4 regions of the Streptomyces sp. NPDC093065 genome follow, and region 4 is predicted to be linked to each of the others. Evidence: riboswitches for the same ligand, from Rfam matches in the RefSeq annotation. Region 4 holds a riboswitch; each other region holds the start of a gene.
The links. Region 4 has a riboswitch for cobalamin ahead of metE (5-methyltetrahydropteroyltriglutamate--homocysteine S-methyltransferase). Riboswitches for the same ligand answer to the same signal wherever they lie in the genome.
Positions count from the first base shown of each region.

Region 1: it holds a riboswitch for cobalamin, as region 4 does, so the genes downstream of both, ACIQFU_RS18075 (CbtB-domain containing protein) here and metE (5-methyltetrahydropteroyltriglutamate--homocysteine S-methyltransferase) in region 4, are expected to answer to the same signal.
Region 2: it holds a riboswitch for cobalamin, as region 4 does, so the genes downstream of both, ACIQFU_RS18150 (ABC transporter substrate-binding protein) here and metE (5-methyltetrahydropteroyltriglutamate--homocysteine S-methyltransferase) in region 4, are expected to answer to the same signal.
Region 3: it holds a riboswitch for cobalamin, as region 4 does, so the genes downstream of both, ACIQFU_RS32640 (ABC transporter substrate-binding protein) here and metE (5-methyltetrahydropteroyltriglutamate--homocysteine S-methyltransferase) in region 4, are expected to answer to the same signal.

Region 1 is NZ_JBIVPJ010000009.1:154,155-159,314, reverse strand. It holds gene ACIQFU_RS18095 (short-chain fatty acyl-CoA regulator family protein) at 182-1,630, shown strand; gene ACIQFU_RS18090 (histidine phosphatase family protein) at 1,652-2,257, shown strand; gene ACIQFU_RS18085 (hypothetical protein) at 2,281-2,628, opposite strand; gene ACIQFU_RS18080 (CbtA family protein) at 2,782-3,534, opposite strand; gene ACIQFU_RS18075 (CbtB-domain containing protein) at 3,558-3,779, opposite strand; cobalamin riboswitch at 3,815-3,963, opposite strand; gene ACIQFU_RS18070 (CbtA family protein) at 4,008-4,880, opposite strand; gene ACIQFU_RS18065 (CbtB-domain containing protein) at 4,906-5,127, opposite strand.
Region 2 is NZ_JBIVPJ010000009.1:170,129-175,288, reverse strand. It holds gene ACIQFU_RS18155 (FecCD family ABC transporter permease) at 1-712, opposite strand, end outside; gene ACIQFU_RS18150 (ABC transporter substrate-binding protein) at 709-1,758, opposite strand; cobalamin riboswitch at 1,810-1,986, opposite strand; gene ACIQFU_RS18145 (short-chain fatty acyl-CoA regulator family protein) at 2,001-3,416, opposite strand; gene aceA (isocitrate lyase) at 3,793-5,082, shown strand.
Region 3 is NZ_JBIVPJ010000025.1:78,926-84,085, forward strand. It holds gene ACIQFU_RS32625 (GNAT family N-acetyltransferase) at 1-306, shown strand, start outside; gene ACIQFU_RS32630 (hypothetical protein) at 375-578, shown strand; gene ACIQFU_RS32635 ((2Fe-2S) ferredoxin domain-containing protein) at 633-1,037, opposite strand; cobalamin riboswitch at 1,100-1,225, opposite strand; cobalamin riboswitch at 1,413-1,534, shown strand; gene ACIQFU_RS32640 (ABC transporter substrate-binding protein) at 1,592-2,608, shown strand; gene ACIQFU_RS32645 (FecCD family ABC transporter permease) at 2,605-3,717, shown strand; gene ACIQFU_RS32650 (ABC transporter ATP-binding protein) at 3,714-4,541, shown strand; gene ACIQFU_RS32655 (hypothetical protein) at 4,557-4,760, opposite strand; gene ACIQFU_RS32660 (ArsR/SmtB family transcription factor) at 4,671-4,961, shown strand; gene ACIQFU_RS32665 (hypothetical protein) at 4,975-5,160, shown strand, end outside.
Region 4 is NZ_JBIVPJ010000023.1:36,317-41,476, forward strand. It holds gene metE (5-methyltetrahydropteroyltriglutamate--homocysteine S-methyltransferase) at 1-1,359, opposite strand, end outside; cobalamin riboswitch at 1,529-1,751, opposite strand; gene ACIQFU_RS31315 (DHA2 family efflux MFS transporter permease subunit) at 1,896-4,214, opposite strand; gene ACIQFU_RS31320 (MarR family winged helix-turn-helix transcriptional regulator) at 4,211-4,675, opposite strand; gene ACIQFU_RS31325 (hypothetical protein) at 4,729-5,067, opposite strand.

The sequences.
Region 1 (5,160 bases), on a different contig from region 4:
GGTGCGGGACGGTGGGGCCGATGTGATCGAGCCTGCCCGGCCGTCGCCCCTCGGACCACCGGGCCAAGGTGCGGAATCCGTACAACGAGAAACTGCGAATCTGCGAACGTTGCGAATTTAGCGAATGCTATGTTCGCAAGTACGTGAGGGTGGCGACCGGGTTTCCCCAAGGAGGTGCGTCATGCCCCGACGGCCGACCGAGCGCAAGGTGTACGCGCATGCCAAGCTGCGGCGGCTGCGCCGTGAGGAGGGCATGAACCAGGTCGAGATGGCCCACGCGCTGGGCATCTCCACCAGCTACGCCAACCAGCTCGAACAGAGTCAGCGCCCGCTCACGGCAGCCGTGCTGCTGCGGATCGCGGAGGTCTTCGGCGTCGATGCCGAGTTCTTCTCGGACGCGGACGAGGACCGGCTCGCCGCGGATCTGCGAGACGCTCTGGCCGACGAGGCGTGCGGGGTCGAGCTGCCCGCCGCCGAGGAGATCAGCGAGGCGGCCCGCGACCATCCCGAGGTCGCCCGCGCCCTGGTCGCCCTGCACCGCCGCTACCGCGACGCCGCCGAACAGGCCGCCGCCCTCGCCGCACCCGGCACCGGCGACGGTCCGCCGCCGCTGTCGGCCGGCGAACCCCACGACGAGGTACGGGACTTCTTCTACACCCACCACAACCACTTCGAGCCGCTGGACACCGAGGCCGAACAACTCGCCGAGGCCATGCGGCTGCGGCCGGGCCGCGTCGCCGACGCCCTCACCGCACGCCTCGCCGAACGCAACGGGATCAAGGTGGTCCAGGCGGCTCCCGGCCGCTCCGGGGACGCCCGCAGGCTCGACCCCGACACCGGGCTGCTGTTCCTCTCCCCCTGGCTGAGCGAGGGCCAGCGCGCCTTCCAGCTCGCCACCCAGCTGGCCCTCCTGGAACACGGCCCGCTCCTGGACCAGCTCGCCCGGGGCTCCGCGGAACTCACCTCGCCCCAGGCACCGGCGCTGGCCCGCATCGGCCTGGCCAACTACTTCGCGGGCGCGCTCCTCATGCCGTACACCGCCTTCCACACCATGGCCGAAGAGGTGCGCTACGACATCGAGCTGCTCTCCGCCCGCTACGGCGTCGGCTTCGAGACGGTCTGCCACCGCCTGAGCACTCTCCAGCGCACCGGCCGCCGCGGCATCCCCTTCTCGTTCCTTCGGGTCGACCGGGCCGGGAACATCTCCAAACGCCAGTCCGCGACCGACTTCCACTTCTCGCGGCTCGGCGGCACCTGTCCCCTGTGGACGGTGTACGAGGCGTTCTCCGCGCCCGGCCGGATACTGACCCAGGTCGCCGAGATGCCGGACGGGAAGCGGTACTTCTGGATCGCGCGCACCATCACCCGTGGCGGCTTCGGCCATCATGCCCCGCGCGCCGAGTTCGCCGTCGCGCTCGGCTGCGAGCTGCGCCACGCCCACCGGCTCGTCTACGCCGAGGGCATCGCTGTGGACGACCCTCGTGCGGCGACGCCCATCGGTTTGGGCTGCCGGATCTGCGAACGCCGTGACTGCGCACAGCGGGCCCGCCCTCCGGCCGGCGGACGGCTCGCCGTCGATCCCGACCGGCGGACGTATGTTCCGTACCCGGTGGAGACCCGTACTCCCTGACACAGATGGCAGGAGCTGCCCGTGACCAGCCGCGTCACCCTCATTTCGCCCGCGCTGAACCCGTCTCTTCGCCAGGCTCGCTTCGATGACGGCGCGACGTCGCTCGACGAGCGGGGCGCGGCGCAGGCCCGCGCGGCGGCCGGAACGCTGCCTGCGGGGGCCTGCGTGTTCGTCTCTCCGGGCCTGCGCTGTTGGGAGACCGCGGCGGCGCTGGGACTGGTGGCGGGCGAGCCGAGTGCGGAGCTGGCCGGCCTGGACGCGGGGCGCTGGCGGGGCCTGGCTCTCGACGAGGTCGCCGGAAGTGAGCCGGAGGCGGTGGGCCGGTGGCTGGCCGACCCCGCGTCCGCGCCGCACGGTGGGGAGTCGGTGCAGGAGATGTGTTGCCGTATCGGTCGGTGGCTCGACGCCATGGCACAGGCGGACGGCCGCACACTCGCCGTAGTGGAGCCCGATGTCGTCCGGGCCGCGGTGGTGCATGTGCTCGGCGCACCCGCAGCGGCCTTCTGGCGCGCTGACGTTCCCCCGCTGACGGCGACAGAGATCACCGGGCGTGCCGGGCGCTGGAATCTCAGGCTGGGACAGCCTCTGAAGTCCCCGGACGACAACAGCGACTGCGGGGAGGAATGACGTCTGTCGTGAATCGCTGCTGTTCAGGCCGCCGCTTCACGGTGGCGGCGCAGCAGCGCCGCGATCGCGCACCGCAGACACCCCGATTCCGTCCCCACCGTGGCGTCCGGGTCAGCGCACTGAGCCGAGCAGGCTGCCGGTGGTGTCCGGGCCGGTTCACCACAGCCACGGTCCGCAGCGGTGATCAGATCCTCCAGGTCCCGCAGCAGTTGCTCACTGCGTTTGACCTGCTGGGCGAGGACCCGGACGCGGGCGCTCTGGCCGCCGATCTGGCGGCGGCTCGCGATCAGCTGCTCGTACTCCTTGGGAGTCAGGGCAACGGCCTCATGGCCGCCCAGGGTGATGTGGCGGGGCTGGGGTCGTCTGGTCACTCGGCTCCTCCGCTGCTCGCCTTCGTCGTCCTCGTCTAATCGCTCGGGCCGGTCTGTTCGTCGGGTCATGTCCGTGGTCCTGGTCGGGTGTCCGGAGAACGCGAGAGGGCCCCCGGATGGTTCCGCGGGCCCTCACTCATGGTCGGATCATGGTCAGCTGGGCGCGGCCACTGCCGAGGCCGGGACCTTCGTGGCGGGCTTGGGGTTCAGCAGGCGCTCGGCCAGTTCACCGAAGCCGAGTCCGAAGGCTCCCCACAACACGGTCTGTATGGCGAGCGCGGAGAGGCGGAACCGCCACAGCACGGTGGCCGGGAAGTCGGACGGAACCTCGTTGATGACGGGGAGGAAGGCGTACGCCAGCCCGATCACCGCCGCGAAGCCGGCGACCGCCGTAACGGTCGCCCACCAGGTGCCCAGGGCGGGCGCGAGGCGCTTGCCCAGGATGGTCGCGGCGACGGCGAGGAGGACGCTGAGCAGCATCATCAGGAAGTACAGGGTGGTCCGCTTGCCGATGGTGTCGGGGTTGCCGACGGCGGGAGGGTTGGCCGGGTACTTCAGGAACGGCACGACGTAGACCGCGAGCAGGGCGCAGCCGGACAGGAGCAGCGCGGTCACCCGGGGGCTGAAGCGGCCGACCCGGCCGAGGGCGAAGCAGTAGGCGAGCGCGGCGATGCCGCCGAAGGCGACCCCGTAGATCAGGACACCGGTGGCCAGGCCGGCGGTGGACTGCAGGGAGCGCGAGACGATCTCCATCTCGTGCTCGTGGGAGTGGGCGTCCTCGAAGGCGATCGCCTTGTCGACGTTCGGCTCACCGAGGAGATAGGCGACGACGAGGGCGAGGACGCCGGCCGCGAGGCCGGCGAGCATGCCGCGGACGAGGAGGTTTCTTACCGTTGCGGAGTTCATGGGTGTGCTGGTTTCCCCTCGGGTCAGTGGCAGGGGAAGCCGAGAAGGTGGCGGGCGTCGTGCACCCACTCGTGGACGTCCTCGCCGGAGACAACGGAGGTGGCCCCCTGCTCGGCGCCGACGAAGTAGAGCAGGACCAGCATCAGGATGCCGAAGAAGACCGCCCAGGGGACGATCGCGCCGATCGGCAGCTTGGCGGGGAGAGCGGGGGTGGTGGCTGTCGGCGGTGCGACATGCTGCGCCATGGCAGGGCCTCCTCTGGGAGTTCGCGTCCCATCTCGGTGGTGCACATGACGACGGCTACGGGTCTGACTCGCCGCCCCGCGCTCGGGGCAGGCACACAGTGGCGCGACCGTGCCGGTTTCTCACCGGCTTCCGTTCTGCCGTCGTCGATATCGCAGTGACGGTACCGCGTGTCGCGGACATGGCCAATACCGTCTCGCCTCGCGTGATCCTTCTCGCTGCCGGGTGGATCAGGCCGCGCCCACCGGCTCGGGCTGTCCGGGCACGGGCTTGGCCGCTGCCCGGACGGCCGGGTCGAGCAGTCGCTCGGCCATCGGGCCGAAGGCCAGAGCCACCGTCGTCCACAGCAGGGCCTGGGCGGCGACGGAGTAGAAGCGGAAGGAGAACAGGACGTCCGCCGGGAAGCCCGGGTAGACGATGGTGCCCTTGGAGTTGGTCAGCGGTAGCGGGGTCTCGGTGGCGTGGTGGCCGTAGTGTTGGACGTTGACGGAGAGTTCGCCGAGTTGCGGCAGCAGGGCCATGACGATGCCGATCGCCACGATGTAGGAGCCGGCGCCGAGGAGGGTGGCGTTCCAGTTGCCGAAGCGCGGCTGGAGGCGTTTGCCGAGCCAGACCGCGGCGACAAGGAAGGCGACCGAGCACAGGACCATGGCGAGGTAGAGGTTGCCGCGGTCCTTGATGGTGTCCGTGTGTCCGATCGAGGGCGGGTTGGCCGGGTACTTCAAAAACGGCACGAAGTACATGCCGAGGAAGCCGCCGAGCGCCACCAGCAGGGCCAGGTTGCGGGGACGCAGCTTGCCGACGCGTCCGAGGCAGATGGTGTAGGCGACGGCGAACAGGGCGCCCATCGCGATGCCGAAGAAGACCATGCCGACGCCGATGCCGACGTTGGCCTGGATGGTCCGGCTGAAGATGTCCGGGCCAGCGGCCTCAGGGGTCACTCCGGCGGCCTTGTCGAGAGCCGCCTGGGCGGCGTCGCGTCCGCTCTCGTAGTCGATGGCCTTGGCTATCTGGGGTTCGGCGAAGATCCGGGCGAAGACGAACGCGAGCAGACCGGCGACTGCGCCAGCGATGACGCCGAGCAGGATGAGCTTCTTTTCCATGTTCGGATGTCCCTGCCGGTTCTCGTCAGTGGCAGGGGAAGCCGAGGAAGTGGCGGGCGTCGTGCACGAACTCGTGGACGTGCATGTCCTTGCCGAACACCGAGTAGGCGCCCTGGTCGACGCCGATGAAGTAGTAGACGGCCAGCGCGATCAGCGCTGTTCCGACCAGCCAGAGCACGGCCTTGGTGGCCGGCAGGACGACCGGGGTGGGAAGCGCGGCGGGCGCGGGCGCGGACATGCTGCTCATGGGGTGAGCCTCCTTCGGGGATCGTGCGTCCCT
Region 2 (5,160 bases), on a different contig from region 4:
CGACCCGGACCCCGAGTCCCGCGGCGGCTTCGTCGCCGAAGGCGAACGCGTCGAGGGTTCGGGCGTAGCCGAGGCTGACGACGAGCACCACCGTCAGGACGACGGTGCAGAGCAGTACCTGTCCCCAGTCGGCGCCGGTGAGCGAGCCGAGCAGCCAGAACAGCACGCCCCGGGTGGTCTCGGCGTCCGCGGAGGTGAGGACGATGAAGGAGGTCAGCGCGGAGAACAGCTGCATGGCCGCCACCCCGGACAGGACCACCCGGTCGGTGCTGCCGCCGAGGGTGTGGCTGAGCAGCAGCACCAGGGCGAAGGAGACCAGCGCGCCCAGGAAGGCGCCCGCCGACAGGGACACCGCTCCCCCGCCGACGCCCAGCACGACCACGGCGACCGCCCCGGTGGACGCGCCGGAGGAGACCCCGAGGACGAAGGGGTCAGCGAGCGGGTTACGCAGCAGCGACTGCATGACCGCGCCGCAGACGGCGAGTCCGGCCCCGCACACGGCGGCGAGCAGGGTGCGCGGCATGCGCAGATCCCAGACGATGCCGTCCCGCAGCGGCGCCAGGGTGCTCTCGCCGAGGCCGAGATGGGCCGCGACGGCGGCCCAGACGTCCCCTGTCGAGATGTCCGCCGGTCCGATCGTCACGGCGACGGCGATCGACACGAGCAGCGCGGCCAGTCCGCTGCCCGTCAGCAGCAGGGAGCGGATGCTCACTTGGCGAGGCCGAAGTCGCGCAGACCTGCTGCGACCTTCTCGATCCCCTGGATGGTGCGGATGGACGGGTTCATCGCCTGCCCGCTCAGCAGGACGTACCGCTTCTTCTTCACGGCGGTCAGATTGCGGGTGGCGGGGTTCGCCTCCAGGAAGCGGATCTTGGCCGCGGCGGTCTCGGCGGTCTGCTGCTTGCGGGTCAGGTCGCCGATCACGATGACGTCGGGGTCGCGGTCGGCGACGGTCTCCCAGTTGATCTGGGGCCATTCGTCGTGGGAGTCGGCGAAGGCGTTCTTCGCGCCGACCGCGCGCGTGATGGCGCCCGGCGCGCCGCAGCAGCCGGCGAGGTACGGGGACTGGGAGTTGGCGAACCAGTACATGAGGGAGACGTCGGATGCGTGCAGTCCGGCGGTGGCCGTGCTCACCCGCTTCTTCAGCGAGGCGACGAGCTTCTCACCGCGCTCCTCGACGCCGAACGCGCGGGCGAGATCGCGTATTTCGCCGTAGACGGCGTCGAGGGTGAGCGGTTCGCTGCGCGAGCCGTCGCCGCCGCTGTCGTTGTCCTTGCCTGCGCAGTCGGAGGGTGAGACGTAGGTGGGTACGCCCAGCTTCTCGAACTGCTCGCGGGTGGCGACCCCGCCCTTGCCGAGGGTGGAGATGAACGAGGCGGTGACGAAGTCGGGTTCGGCGTCCAGGACCTTCTCGAAGGACGGGTTGTTGTCGGCGAGGCGCGGCACGGTGGCGTTGGCCTTCTCCAGGCCCTTCATCACCGGGTCGGTCCAGGTCGCCGTACCGGCCATGCGGTCGGCGAGGCCGAGGGAGAGCAGGATCTCGGTGGTGCCCTGGTTGAGGGAGACGGCCCGCTTCGGGGCCGACTTCAGGGTGACCTTGTGGCCGCAGTTGTCGAGGGTCACCGGGTAACCAGCGGCTGAGGTCTCCTCCCGCTTCGCGTCACCCGCGTCGGAGGAGCCGCACGCGGTGAGCAGCAGGGCGGACGCGACGAGCAGCGCCGGGGTATGGAGGAGGGCGGGGGTGCGGAGCACGGGCATGCCTCTGGGGTCGGGGCTCGTTCGCGGAGCCGGCCTACGGACGTCCCCCGCGCTGGGCGCGAAGGTGCCAGCAGGTCTTCGGACTCGGGTTCGTCCGGCCGGGGCGCCTTCCCGGTCTCCCAGTGGCGTCGTGCCCCGCCCGTCCCCCTCACCGCTGCGCGTCAGTTCCGGATTCGCACCGGATTCCCTGACCACGGATGTGGTTCGACTGGCCTGTCGAGGCTATCAAGGTAATCGCTGGGTCAAGTCGTGTGATCGGTCACGGGGTACGGCACGAAGGTGCTGGTGTTCTGGTCGATCCGCAGCGGACGGCCGAGCGGGGGTGCCCCGCGCTGGGGGCAGTCGAGGCGATCGCAGACGCGGCAGCCCATGCCGATGGGGGTGGCGGCGGAGGTGCTGGTCAGGTCGAGTCCGTCGGAGTAGACAAGGCGGTGGGCGTGGCGGATCTCGCAGCCCAGGCCGATGGCGAAGGTCTTGCCTGGTTCGCCCCAGCCGCCACGGTGCCGGGTGACCGCTCGCGCGGTCCACAAGTACCGCTGCCCGTCGGGCATTTCGGCGATCTGCACGTGGATGCGGCCGGGGGCCGCGAACGCCTCGTACACGTTCCACAGCGGGCAGGTGCCGCCGGCCCGGGAGAAGTGGAAGCCGGTGGCGGACTGGCGTTTGGACATGTTGCCGGCGCGGTCGACGCGGACGAAGGAGAAGGGCACGCCGCGCAGCCGGGGGCGTTGGAGGGTGCTGAGGCGGTGGCAGACGGTCTCGTAGCCGAGGCCGTGGCGGTCGGTGAGGAGTTCGAGGTCGTAGCGGGCTTCCTCGGCGGCTGTGTGGAAGGCGGTGTAGGGGAGGATCAGCGCGGCGGCGAAGTAGTGGGCGATGCCGATGCGGGCCAGGGCGTGGGTGGGGGTGCCGGGCTGGAAGTCTTCGGCGGCCTGGCGGGCGAGTTCGACGTCGTGTTCGAGCAGGGCGAGCTGGGTGGCCATGCGGAAGGCGCGCTGGCCGGGGCGCAGGCGGGCCGAGAGGTGGAGGGTGCGGGTCGGCTCGTCGTAGTGGTGGAGACGATCGCTCGATTCGCCGGTCAGCCGTACGCCGTGGTGGTCGGTGAGGCGTGCGGTGAGCACCCGCAGGACGTCGCCGGGGCGGACGCCGATCTCCTGGGCGAGTTCCTCCGCCGCGAGGTCGGTGTCGTGGAGGTAGTTCTGGCGGCGGTAGAAGAAGTCGCGGATCTCCTCGTGCGGCGAGTGTGGTGAGCGAGGTGCGGCCGGGTCGGTGTCGCGGGCGTCGGTCGCGCCGGCGAGGCGTTCGGCCAGGAGGTGGTTGCGGCGGCCGAGGTCGAGCAGGACCTGGGCGACGCCGGGCATGCGGGAGGCCAGCTCGGCGAGGTCGGCCGGACTCACCCGGGCTGCGGTGATCTCGCCTGCCAGGGTCTCGCGGAGGTCGGCGACCAGGCGGCTGGTGTCGCGTTCGGAGAAGAAGGCCGGGTCGACGCCGAACGCCTCGGTCAGCCGCAGCAGGACGGGCACGGTCAGCGGGCGGGAGTCGTGCTCCATCTGGTTCAGGTAGCTCGGCGAGATGCCCAGCACCCGGGCGAGCGCGGCCTGGCTCATCCCGCGTTCCTCGCGCAGGCGTCGCAGCCGCGCTCCCGCGTAGATCTTGCTCACCATGGTCCTCCGTGTCCGGGACGCGGTCAGCGTACGTGATCAGCCTCCGGATCACTCCCTTCGCAACCTTGGCAAAACACGAGGCGAAGATTCGCAGAAATTGGCAGCCATCCACAGTTGATGGCACTGAGTGCCAGTGTCAGAGTCTGAGTGCGGCCCGCCGGACCCCGGCGACCACCGCCCGCACCCGGGGCACGATTCATGCCCTGACGTCGGAGCTCCCGGCGAAAGCGGTGTCCGTACCGGCAGCATTGCTCACCTCCGCCACACGGCGGCACGGCGGGCCGCACCCCAGTTTCACGACACACAGTGCCACCCCTGTTCGCCCGGACCGGGAGCTTGGCAGACGCAACAGACCGAGGAGACGGTGACAGTCATGGCAGAAGCGAGGACGAGCACGCAGGCGGCCGAGGAACTCGCCCAGCGCTGGGCCACCGACCCCCGCTGGCAGGGCATCGAGCGCACCTACGGCGCCGAGGACGTCGTCCGGCTCTCCGGCAGCGTCCGCGAGGAGCACACCCTGGCCCGCCGCGGCGCCGAGCGCCTGTGGCGCCAGTTGCACGAGCAGGACTACATCCACGCGCTCGGCGCGCTGACCGGCGGCCAGGCGGTGCAGCAGGTGAAGGCCGGGCTGCAGGCCATCTACCTGTCCGGCTGGCAGGTCGCCGCCGATGCCAACCAGGCCGGGCACACCTACCCCGACCAGTCCCTGTACCCGGTCAACTCCGTGCCCCAGGTGGTCCGTCGCATCAACAACGCGCTGCTGCGAGCCGACCAGATCGCCACCGCCGAGGGCGGCTCGGACACCACGGACTGGCTGGCGCCGATCGTCGCCGACGCGGAGGCCGGCTTCGGCGGGCCGCTGAACGCCTTCGAGCTGACCAAGGCGATGATCGCGGCGGGCGCGGCCGGTATCCACTACGAGGACCAGCTCGCCTCGGAGAAGAAGTGCGGCCACCTGGGCGGCAAGGTCCTCGTCCCGACCTCGCAGCACATCCGCACCCTGAACGCGGCCCGCCTGGCCGCCGACATCGCCGACGTGCCGACCCTGATCGTCGCCCGCACCGACGCTCTCGCCGCCAACCTCCTCACCAGTGATGTCGACGAGCGCGACGCCGAGTTCGTGACCGGCGAGCGCACCGCCGAGGGCTTCTACCGGGTGCGGAACGGCATGGCGCCGGTCATCGCCCGCGGGCTGGCTTACGCCCCCTACGCGGACCTGATCTGGGTGGAGACCGGCACACCGGACCTGGCGCAGGCCCGCGAGTTCGCCGAGGCCATCCACGCCGAGCACCCCGGCCAGATGCTCGCCTACAACTGCTCGCCCTCCTTCAACTGGAAGGCGGCCCTGGACGACGACCAGATCGCCAAGTTCCAGCGGGAGCTGGGCGCGATGGGCTACCGCTTCCAGTTCATCACGCTGGCCGGCTTCCACTCCCTCAACCACGGCATGTTCGACCTCGCCCGTGGCTACGCCGAGCACGGCATGACCGCCTACGTCGACCTCCAGGAGCGCGAGTTCGCGGCCCAGGCGCAGGGCTTCACCGCCGTTAAGCACCAGCGCGAGGTCGGCACCGGCTACTTCGACCTGGTCTCCACCGCCGTCAACCCGGCGTCCTCCACGACCGCGCTGGCCGGATCCACAGAGGAGGAGCAGTTCCACTAGGCCGCCCCTCACGGTCCGGCCCCTGACCGAACGGGGGCCGGGCTGCAGTCCCCGCCACCCTGCTCCCCGTTCAGGAGT
Region 3 (5,160 bases), on a different contig from region 4:
GCCGTCGGCCTGGGCCCCGCGCACACCGCGGACTGGTTGTGCGGCGCCCTGGAAATCGACGAACTGGCCGTCCGTCCGACCGCCCGCGGCACCGGTGTCGCCGCGGACCTCCTTGAAGCAGTGACTGCGCACGCGCCCGACGGACGTGCCTGGCTGCTGACCTCCGTCCAGAACACGCAGGCCATGGCCTTCTACCGCCGCCAGGGCTGGACGCAGGTCACCCATCCGTCTCCCGACGGCAAGGGCATCGTCGTCTTCCTCGGCCCGCGCCACCCCGCCCGGCCACTCGCCCTTCTTCCCCTGTAAGCCCCGCTGCCGGCCCCGACCCTGCTGTTCGTCAACGCCGGCATGGTCCCCGACCAGAGGCGGGCGGCATGACCGGGTTGGGCGATGGAGACCTCGGTCCGCGGCTCCGGGGTGCGGTGACGGCGTGCGACGGCGGCGGCGAGATCGGTGGAACCCGCCGCGTAGGAGCGGGCGACCGGATGCCGGCCGCCGTCGGGGCCGCCGACCCGGAGGGCGGAGAAGCCGCCGAGGCTCGCCACGTCGTCCAGGGCGGCGTCGACGGACGCAGTTGAGGCGCGGGCTCCGTGCACGGCTTCTGTCCTCCCTCCGACTCTCCGTCCGCGCGGTCAGGGGGCCGTACGCCGTCGCGGCGGCGTGATGGCGTACAGGTCGAGGATGTCCGGTCGGGGCGCGACGCCCGGTCCGCCCGCGCGTGCCCAGGCGGCGATGTCCTCGGTGGCGTCCGGGTCGTTGACCAGCCCCAGCCAGACGGGCCGGGCACCGGCGGCACGGCCCCGGGCGGAGGGCTGGACGACGATGACGTTGGCGTGGTCGCAGGCGTCGAGACAGTCGGAGACGCGTATCGGTACCGCGGCGCGCAGCCGCTCGGTCTGGGCCGCGTGGTCGACGCCGGTCACTTTGGGGCTGCCGCAGCAGCAGTCGCGGCACACGACGACGCGGCACGGCACGGGGGCGGCCACCGCCCGGGTCCTCGCGTCGTCGGTCTTTCGTCCGGTCGGCGTTGCGGGCATGCGGTGCCCTCCCTCTCTCCGGGGAGATCCGCCCCGGTGGTCCGTCGAGGAGGCGACCGCGTGAGTCTTCTGGCTCTCGGGTCGCGCGCACCCCGGCCTTCCCACCCGCTGCCGGGCAGTGGCCCGTCGGGACGCGCTCGCCGATCACAGTGGCGGGACCGCGCCGGATTCACACCGGCTTCCTCGTTCCGCCGTCGCCTTGTCGCCGGTCATCTTCCCATCCCGGGACGCCGGGCCCGCTCGCCCGGTGCCGGCCGTCAGTCGGTCTCCCGGGAGTGCGGGGCCGTGGCCGACGGATGGGTCTGCCGGTCCCGTCCGCCTTTCGCCGTCGACTCGGGGAAACGTAGGATCACCTGGTCATCGCCGCGACGGGAGACAGGAAGCCGGTGCGAATCCGGCACGGTCCCGCCACTGTGACCGGGGAGCGCCCCTCCGACATGCCACTGCGCACCGCGCGGGAAGGCGGAGGGAACGTCGATCCGGGAGTCAGGACACTGGTCCGTCGCGGGCCCGATCCGAGGAGCGCGGACTCCAGGAGGCTTCACGTGTCCCAGTTGTTCCCCCATGCCCGCACACGCGGGCTCCTTCGTGCCGCGGCCACCGCCGTGGCCCTTTCCTCCGTGCTGCTGACCACCGGCTGCGGTTCCTCCGACGACGACGGCGGGGACGCGAAGGCGACCACCGCCGTGCCCGCGGGCTTCCCCGTCACCATCGACAACTGCGGCGTGAAGACGACGTACGACAAGCCGCCGTCACGGGTGGTCACGATTCACCAGCACCCGGCGGAACTCATGCTCGCCCTCGGCCTGAAGACCCGCATGGTCGGCACGGCCTACCCCGACTCCGCCGTCCTGCCCGAGCTGAAGAAGGAGTACGAGGCGATCCCCGAACTGGCCGAGAGGGAACCGTCGTTCGAAAAAATCCTGGATGCCGAACCCGACTTCGTCTACGGCGGCTACGGCAGCGCCTTCGCCGAGAAGGAGGGCCGTTCCCGAAAGGCGTTCGCCGGTGCCGGAATCGACACCTACCTCAACCGCGAGTACTGCGGAAAGAAGCAGGTGACGATGAAGGACACCTATGACGAGATCCGCACCATCGGCAAGATCTTCGGTGTCCCGGACCGGGCCGACAAGCTGGTCGCGGACCTGCAGAGCCGCGTCGGCAAGGCCGCCGCCGAGGTCGAAGACGAGCCCGGGGTGTCCGTCTTCGTCTACGACAGCGGCGACAAGAGCGCGTTCACCGCGGGCGGCAAGAGCCTGGGCACCGAGCTGATCCGGCTGGCCGGCGGCAAGAACGTCTTCGCCGACCTCGACGACGTCTTCGGCGACGTCTCCTGGGAGCAGGTCGTCGAACGCAAGCCCGAAGTCATTGCCGTCTACGACTACGCCGGCGCCGGAAGCGTCGAGGCCAAGAAGAAGTTCCTGCTCTCCCAGCCCGCGCTCGCCGACGTGCCCGCCGTCAGGAACAAGCGGTTCGTCGTCCTGCCACTGACCGCCACTCTGGTCGGCATCCGGTCGGCCTACGCGGTCGAGGACCTGGCGCGCGGGCTGCACCCGGAGAGCTTCCGGTGACCCAGGCCGCCGCCGGCACGCCCACCGAGCGGACGGTTCAACCGCACAAGACCGGGCCAGGAGCGGCCCGTACCGGGTTGGCCGTCGTGCTGTTCGTCCTCGCCGCCCTGCTCGTCGCCTCCGCCACGGCGGGCCTCGCCATCGGCTCCGTACACGTGCCGCCCGGCCAGGTGTGGGGCATCGTGACGCACGCGCTGGGAGCCGACTGGCAGGATCCGAGCTGGTCGCGGGCCCGGGAGACCATCGTGTTGGACGTACGCGCACCGCGGGTGCTGCTCGGTGCGGTCACCGGCGCCGGTCTGGCGGTGATCGGCACCGCCCTGCAGGCCCTTGTACGCAACCCGCTCGCCGAGCCCTACCTGCTCGGCGTCTCCTCCGGGGCGTCGCTCGGCGCGGTCTCCGTGATCGTGTTCGGGTTCACCCTCTTCGGACCGGCCTCCCTGTCGGTGGCCGCCTTCGCGGGTGCACTGGGCGCGCTCCTGCTCGTGTACGCCACCGCCCGCACCGGCGGACGCATCACCTCGTCCAGGCTGGTGCTGTCCGGGGTGGCGATCGCGGCGGTGCTCACCGCCGTCCTCGATCTGTTGCTGCTCACCACTGACCGGGGCAACGAGGCCCGCGCGGTCCTCGCCTGGACCCTCGGCGGGCTCGGCGGCGTCGACTGGGGCACGCTGTGGCTGCCGGGCACGGCCCTGCTGTTCGGCATCGGCGTTCTCATGGTGCAGGCCCGCAACCTGAACCTGTTGCTGGCCGGCGAGGAGGCGGCGACCACGATGGGACTGGACGTGGCGCGTTTCCGCGCCCGGCTGTTCGTCCTGCTCTCCCTGGTCACGGGCGTGCTGGTGGCAGCGGCCGGACCGATCGGGTTCGTCGGCCTGATGATGCCCCACGTCGTGCGCCTGTTCGTCGGCGGCGACCACCGTCGTGTCCTGCCGACGGCGGCGCTCGGCGGAGCGGTCTTCCTCATCTGGGCCGACATCGCCGCGCGGACGATCGCCGCGCCGACGGAAATACCCGTCGGCGTGCTCACGGCCCTGTGCGGCGGGCCGTTCTTCCTGTGGCTGATGCGCCGGGACGCCCGGCGCGGCACCGACCGAGGAGTGGCATGACCGCGACCGAGCTGAGCGTCGACGGCGTCACGCTCACCGCCGGAGCCCGCCACCTGGTGCGCGACGTCTCCCTGACCGCCCGCCCGGGCGAGACCATCGGGCTCGTCGGCCCCAACGGCAGCGGCAAGTCCAGCCTCCTGCGCACCGTCTACCGCGTCCTGCGCCCCGACACCGGCCGGGTCCGGGTCGACGGAGGCGACGCCTGGGCCCTGCCGGTACGGCAACTCGCCCGCACCGTGGCGGCGGTGGTCCAGGACGCGGCCGCCGACTTCGACCTGGCCGTCCGCGAGGTCGTCGCCATGGGCCGCACCCCGTACAAACGGCTCCTGGCCGGTGACACCGCCGAGGACGCCGACCTCGTCGACTCCGCACTCCTCGCCGTCGACGCCGTCCACCTGGCGGACCGCCCCTTCGACCGGCTCTCCGGCGGCGAGCGTCAACGCGTCCTCATCGCGCGCGCCCTCGCCCAGCAGCCCGCCCTCCTGGTCCTGGACGAGCCAACCAACCACCTCGACATCCGCCACCAACTGTCCGTGCTGGGCATCCTGCGCCGTCTGCCCACGACCGTCCTGCTCGCCCTGCACGACCTCAACCTGGCCGCCTACTACTGCGACCGCCTCTACGTCCTGCACGAGGGCGAGGTCACCGCCTCCGGCCCACCCTCCGAGGTCCTCACTCCGCAGCTCCTGGGCGACGTCTACGGAGTGGAGGCGGAAGTCGCCACCCATCCGCGCACGGGCGCCCCGCAGGTGACCTTCCTCCCCGGAGAACCACGTATGCGAAAGGCTCCGGCAGCGGCCCCGACTCCTGACACGCCGGCCTGATCAACGGGTTCGACCTCACCGTCGGCAGCCGGTGCCGGGCCGGGCCGCGGGGCTTCTCCCGGCTGCCGCGGCGGCGCCGAGGTCGTCGACGGCGTCCTCGGTGCGCTGGCCGACCCGACCCGACGTCGGCTGCTTGATCTGCTTGCCGCACAGGGGGAGGCCACCGCCACGACGCTCGCCGACCGGCTTCCCGTCTCGCGGCAGGCAGTGGTCAAGCACCTGGCCGTCCTGGACGCCGCCGGGCTGGTTTCCGGCGGCCGGGTCGGACGCGAGGTGCGGTACGCGGTGCGGCCCGCGGCGCTGGACACGACGGCACGGTGGATGGCCTCGCTCGCGGCCGACTGGGACCGGCGGCTCGCGAACATCAAACGCGTCGCTGAGGCCGCGGAGCGGGATTCGGGTTCGGCACGCCCCGACTGAAGGGAAGTACGCCATGGACACGTCAACACTTCGCGGCGCCTACGACGGATTCCTCGACGCGGCGGCCCACCCCGACCTCGGCAAGGCGGACGACGGAGGATGGAACGCCGACCGGATACTGGCTCATCTCCTCAGCGTCGACGCCTCGATCACCGCGGTTGCCCTGGGCGTCGTCTCCGGCTCACGGCCCACATTCGAC
Region 4 (5,160 bases):
GGTGGTCTGAGGGAAGGAACCGATGGTCGTGGTCGGCAGCAGCGGCAGCCCGAGGTGGGCACGTTGGGCGGCGGCCCGCTCGGCGTACGGCTGGGAGCGGCGGACGTCGGCGTCCGTCACGGCCTCGGCGCGGGTCCGGACGGCGGGGTCGCGGGTGATCGGCGAGGTGGCGCGGGAGGCGAGGCCGGCGCGGTTGGCGGCGAGTTCGCCGGTGATGGTGTCGGTGCCCCGGGCGAGGCCCTTGGCGAGGGTGACGACCTCGGCGGTCTTCTGGCGGGCGAAGGCCAGCCAGCGCAGGATCTGCGGATCGACGTCCTTCTCCGCGGACGCATCCAGGGGCACGTGCAGGAGGGAGCAGGAGGCGGCGACGTCGACGCGGTCGGCGAGCCCGAGGAGAGTGCCCAGGGTGGACAGCGACTTGTGCAGGTCGTTGATCCAGACGTTGCGGCCGTTGACGACACCGGCGACCAGGCGCTTGCCGGGCAGCCCGCCGACGGCCGCCAGGGCGTCCAGGTTGGCCGCGGCGGCCTCGGTGAAGTCCAGGGCGAGTCCCTCGACCGGGGCCTGGGCCAGCACGGGCAGTGCGTCGCCGAGCCGGTCGAAGTAGGAGGCCACGAGCAGCTTGGGCCGGTCGGTGAGACCACCGAGGTCACGGTACGCGCGCTCGGCGGCGTTCAGTTCGGCCGGGGAGCGGTCCTGCACCAGGGCCGGCTCGTCGAGCTGCACCCACTCGGCGCCGGCCGCGCGCAGATCGGCGAGGACCTCGGCGTACACCGGAAGCAGCCGGTCCAGGAGCGTCAGCGGCTCGAAGTCCGCGGGCACGCCCGGGGCGGGCTTGGCCAGCAGGAGGTAGGTGACGGGGCCGACCAGCACGGGACGGGCGGCCAGGCCCTGGTCGAGGGCCTCCTTCAGCTCGGCGACCTGCTTGGTGGAGTCGGCCGTGAAGACGGTGCCGGGGCCCAGCTCGGGGACCAGGTAGTGGTAGTTGGTGTCGAACCACTTGGTCATCTCCAGCGGAGCGACCTCCTGGGTGCCGCGGGCCATGGCGAAGTAGCCGTCGATCGCGTCGGCCTCGACGGCGGCGCGGTGCCGCTCGGGGATCGCGCCGACCATGACGGTGGTGTCCAGGACGTGGTCGTAGTACGAGAAGTCGCCGGTGGGCACCTCGTGGATGCCGGCGTCGGCGAGCTGCTGCCGGTTGCCGCGGCGCAGCCCGGCGGCGGTGGCCCGGAGGGCGTCGGCGGTGACGCGGCCCTTCCAGTAGCCCTCGACGGCCTTCTTCAGTTCACGGTTCGGGCCCTGGCGGGGGTAGCCGTACGCGGTGGCCCGTGCTGCCGCGGCTGCGGACTTCGCTGTCACGGAGATCTCCTTCGCGAGATGAATCCCTGAGATCCCGGAAACGGGACGAGAGAGCGAAGGGAACGACGAACCAGATGGCCACGATCCGGCGCGGCACAAGCGCGGTCGTTCCGTCTGGTGTGTACGCCGACCCGCCCTCGAGGTCACCGGGATGTCCGCGCGCGGAACGGTCCGCACGCGGGCAGTTGGCAGGTCTTCGGACTCGCGGGCGTGTCCTGACGACGTCAGGGCTCCTACTGGCCGTCGCTTCCCGGACCCGGTGTCCTGGATCCAGTGCGTATGACGGCGGTCGTTCCCGCTCACCGCTGCGGGGCAGTCCCGGATTCCCACCGGGTTCCCTCTTGCGACGTCCCGCCTGGCGGACGGGACGAACCAGCTGCTGCGGCCAGCTTACGGGGAGGCGCCGTGAAAGGAAGAGCACCGTCCACCATCCGGAAGGCGGGTCGGTGCGTGCGGCGGGTGGCAACGGCGAGGGGCGGTGAACGCCGCACTCGCGTTCACCGCCCCTTCCCGGCCGAGCCGCGGGGAGCCGGGGGTCAGGACTCGTGGGAGGGTGCTTCTCCGCGGCGGTCCAGATGGATGTTGTGCTGGTTGGTCGCCTCGGAGATCTTCAGCCGGCTCACCGTCGGCGGGTGGCCCGCGGCGATCAGGATGTAACTGCCGACCGGCAGGTCGGCGAACTCGAAGCTGCCGTCCTCCTTGGAGGTGGCGGTCAGCCTCGTACCGGAGCCGTCCGTGAGCGTGAGTCGCACGTCGTTCACAGGGGTGTGCTCGCTGTCGCTGACCACGCCGCTCAGGCTGCCGAGACGGGCGTGCGAGGCGAGTTCGGCGGTCACGGTGATCTGCCGTGCGTCGCCGATCTGAAGGTCGATGGCCGCGGGCCGGTAGCCCTCTTGGTGGAGGACGAGAACGTAGGGGCTGTATGCCAGCTTGTCGATGAGGAACGAACCGTCTTCGTCCGTCGACAGGGACCGGACGAGGCGGCCGCTCGCGTCGGTCAGTATGACGGACGTGCCCTTGAGGGGTGAACCGTCCGCCTCGTCGCGCGCGATGCCGGTGACGGCACCTTCGTCCTGGAAGGTGACCGTGTGCTCGATTGCCGACGCGCCCGCTGTGACGGCAAGCGGCGTGGCGGTCGAACGGTGGGTGTCCGAGCGGGCGATGAGAAGGTACGGACCGTGTCCGGGCGCCCGCAGTCCGTAAGCGCCGTCGCGGTCGGTGGACGTGCGCGCGACCTCGCGGCCGTCATGGGTGACCAGGGTGAGCGCCGCCTCGGAGACCGGCACGTCCTCTGCCCAGACGACACGGCCGCGAATCATGACGGCATCGGTGTCGGGCGCGGTGTCGGTGTCGGTGCCGCTGTCGGTGTCGGCGTCCGGGGTGGCCTGCCGTGCCTTGCGGGGATCGGCGTTGATCATGATCGTGCAGACGACCGTGCCGATGAGCAGAATGCCGCTGACCCACCATGCGGCGGCCGCGCTGCCGTGCACGATGGACTTGACGACGAGTTCGTCCTCCGCACCGTGGCCCTGGTGGTCGGCGTAGTAGGACGCGGCGGCGCCCGCCGCGAGGGTGTTGCTCAGCGCGAGGCCGATGGCGCCGCCGATCTGCCGGGCCGTCGTCTGGAACGCGGACACCGCGCCCGAGTCGTGGTCCGGCACCCCTGCCAGAGAGGCGTGTGCGGTGGGGGAGTAGCTCAGACCCATGCCGACGCCCAGCAGGAGCCAGGCCGGCAGCACTCCGAAGAGGTAGGAGCTGTCCTCGGAGAGGGTGGTGAACATCCACACTCCGGCCGTGGTGAAGGCGAGGCCGGGCCCGACCAGCCAGCGCGTCGGTATCCGTCCCATGACGCGCGCGACCACTTGCGTCGCGGTCACCATCACGGCACCGACCATCGGCAGGAACGCGAACCCCGCCTTGAGCGGCTCGTAGTGCATGACGGCCTGCAGGTGGTACGTGGCGAAGAGCGAGATGCCCAGCATGCCGAAGTTGAGCAGCGCGGCCCCGAGGAAGGATCCCGCACGGGTGCGTTCGGCGACCACGCGCAGCGGCAGCAGCGGCTGCCGGATGCGGGCCTGGGAGACCAGGAACGCGCCGATCAGCACGACGGACGCGGCCAGCAGCCCGGTCACCAGGGGGGAGTCCCAGCCGCGTTCCGGTGCCTCGGACAGTCCGTAGACCAGGGCGACCGGGCCCAGACAGCCGAGAACCGCGCCGGTCGCGTCGATGCTGACGTCGCGGTGGCCCCGCTTGCGTGGCAGGGTGGCGACGCCGAGGGCGGTCACGGCGACCGCGATCGGCACGTTCACATAGAGACACCAGCGCCAGCCCGCGTATTCGGTGAGTACGCCACCGACGATCAGTCCGATGGCGGCGCCGCTGCCGACGATGCCGCTGAAGAGGCCGAACGCCTTGGCCCGCTCCTTGGTCTCGGTGAAGGTGGTGGTCAGCAGGGAGACCGTGGCCGGCGAGAGGATGGCGGCGAAGACGCCTTGCAGCGCGCGGGCGGCGATGAGCGTTTCGGTGTTGGGCGCCGCACCGCCGATCGCGGAGACCACGGCGAAGCCGACCAGCCCCACGAGGAAGGTCCGGCCGCGGCCGAAGCGGTCGGCCAGCCGGCCGCCGACCAGGAGCAGGCCCCCGAAGGTCAGTGCGTACGCGGTGACCATCCACTGCCGGTTGGCGTCGGACATGTGGAGCGACTGCTGTACGGAGGGCAGCGCGATCTGAACGATCGTGCCGTCGAGTATCACCATCAGCTGGGCGGTGGCGATGACCGCGAGTACGTACCAACGGTTGCGATGGTCGCGCTCGGCGGCCGCCCGGTCCGTCGCCGTCGCGGCGTCGGCGCTCATGTCCGGGGCCCCCGCTCGCTCTTGGGTGCCGGACGGAGCTTGTTGAGCAGGCGCGCGAACTCCACGCGCTCGTCGCGGGTGAGACCGTTGACGAGTTCGTCGGCGAGGGCCCGTCTGCCCCACTCGATCTCCTGCATCAGCGCGTTGCCCTTGGCGGTGACGCTGACCAGGACGGCGCGACGGTCGTGCGGGTCCGGGGCTCGCTGGACGAGCCCGCGGCGCTCGAGACCGTCGACGAGGGTGGTGACGGTGCGCGGCGCCACATCGAATTCCTGTGCCAGCGTGCTCATGCGCTGGGAAGCTCCTTGCTCGTACAGATGGGTCAGCAGGCTGGCCTGGGAGAACGGGACCTGATTGTTGGCGAACACGGTCCCGGCGTGGCGCAGAAGCGGAGACACCGTCTCCGTCAGAGCCGCAACCAGATCGGAAGCCGTGCCCTCGGGGTCTCGGGTCACGGACACCTCCGTAGTGAGTCATGGGACATCTTGAGTATGTGCTCACTATGTCAGTCGACTCACCGAATCGGTAGGTGGGCGGCTGAGGCCCCGGCTCCGGCACGGCCGGCCTTTGCGACCGGCTTGCCTGCCTCGGCGCTGCTCGCGGAGGTCACGGCGGTCGCGGTGGACCAGGATTCGACCGGCACCTCGGGCTCCTGCACCGCGATCTGGCTGGAGCCGCACACGAAGGACACGTAGGTGGTGAAGCCGCCGAGGAACTCCGCCGTGCGCTCGTCGTCCAGCCCGGCGCGACGGCAGGCTGGCTCGCCGTACTCGTGGAACAGGCGGATCAGCTCGCCGCTCTTCCGCGCCGCGGCGGTCTGCTCAGCGGTCAGATCCGGCAGGAAGCGTTCCATGATCTGCTGGTACTGCAGCGCTCCGACGCGGTGTGTCAGAGGGCGTACGGAAGCTCCCGGGCTCCGAGTGCCGGCGCACCAGCGGGGTGCGCG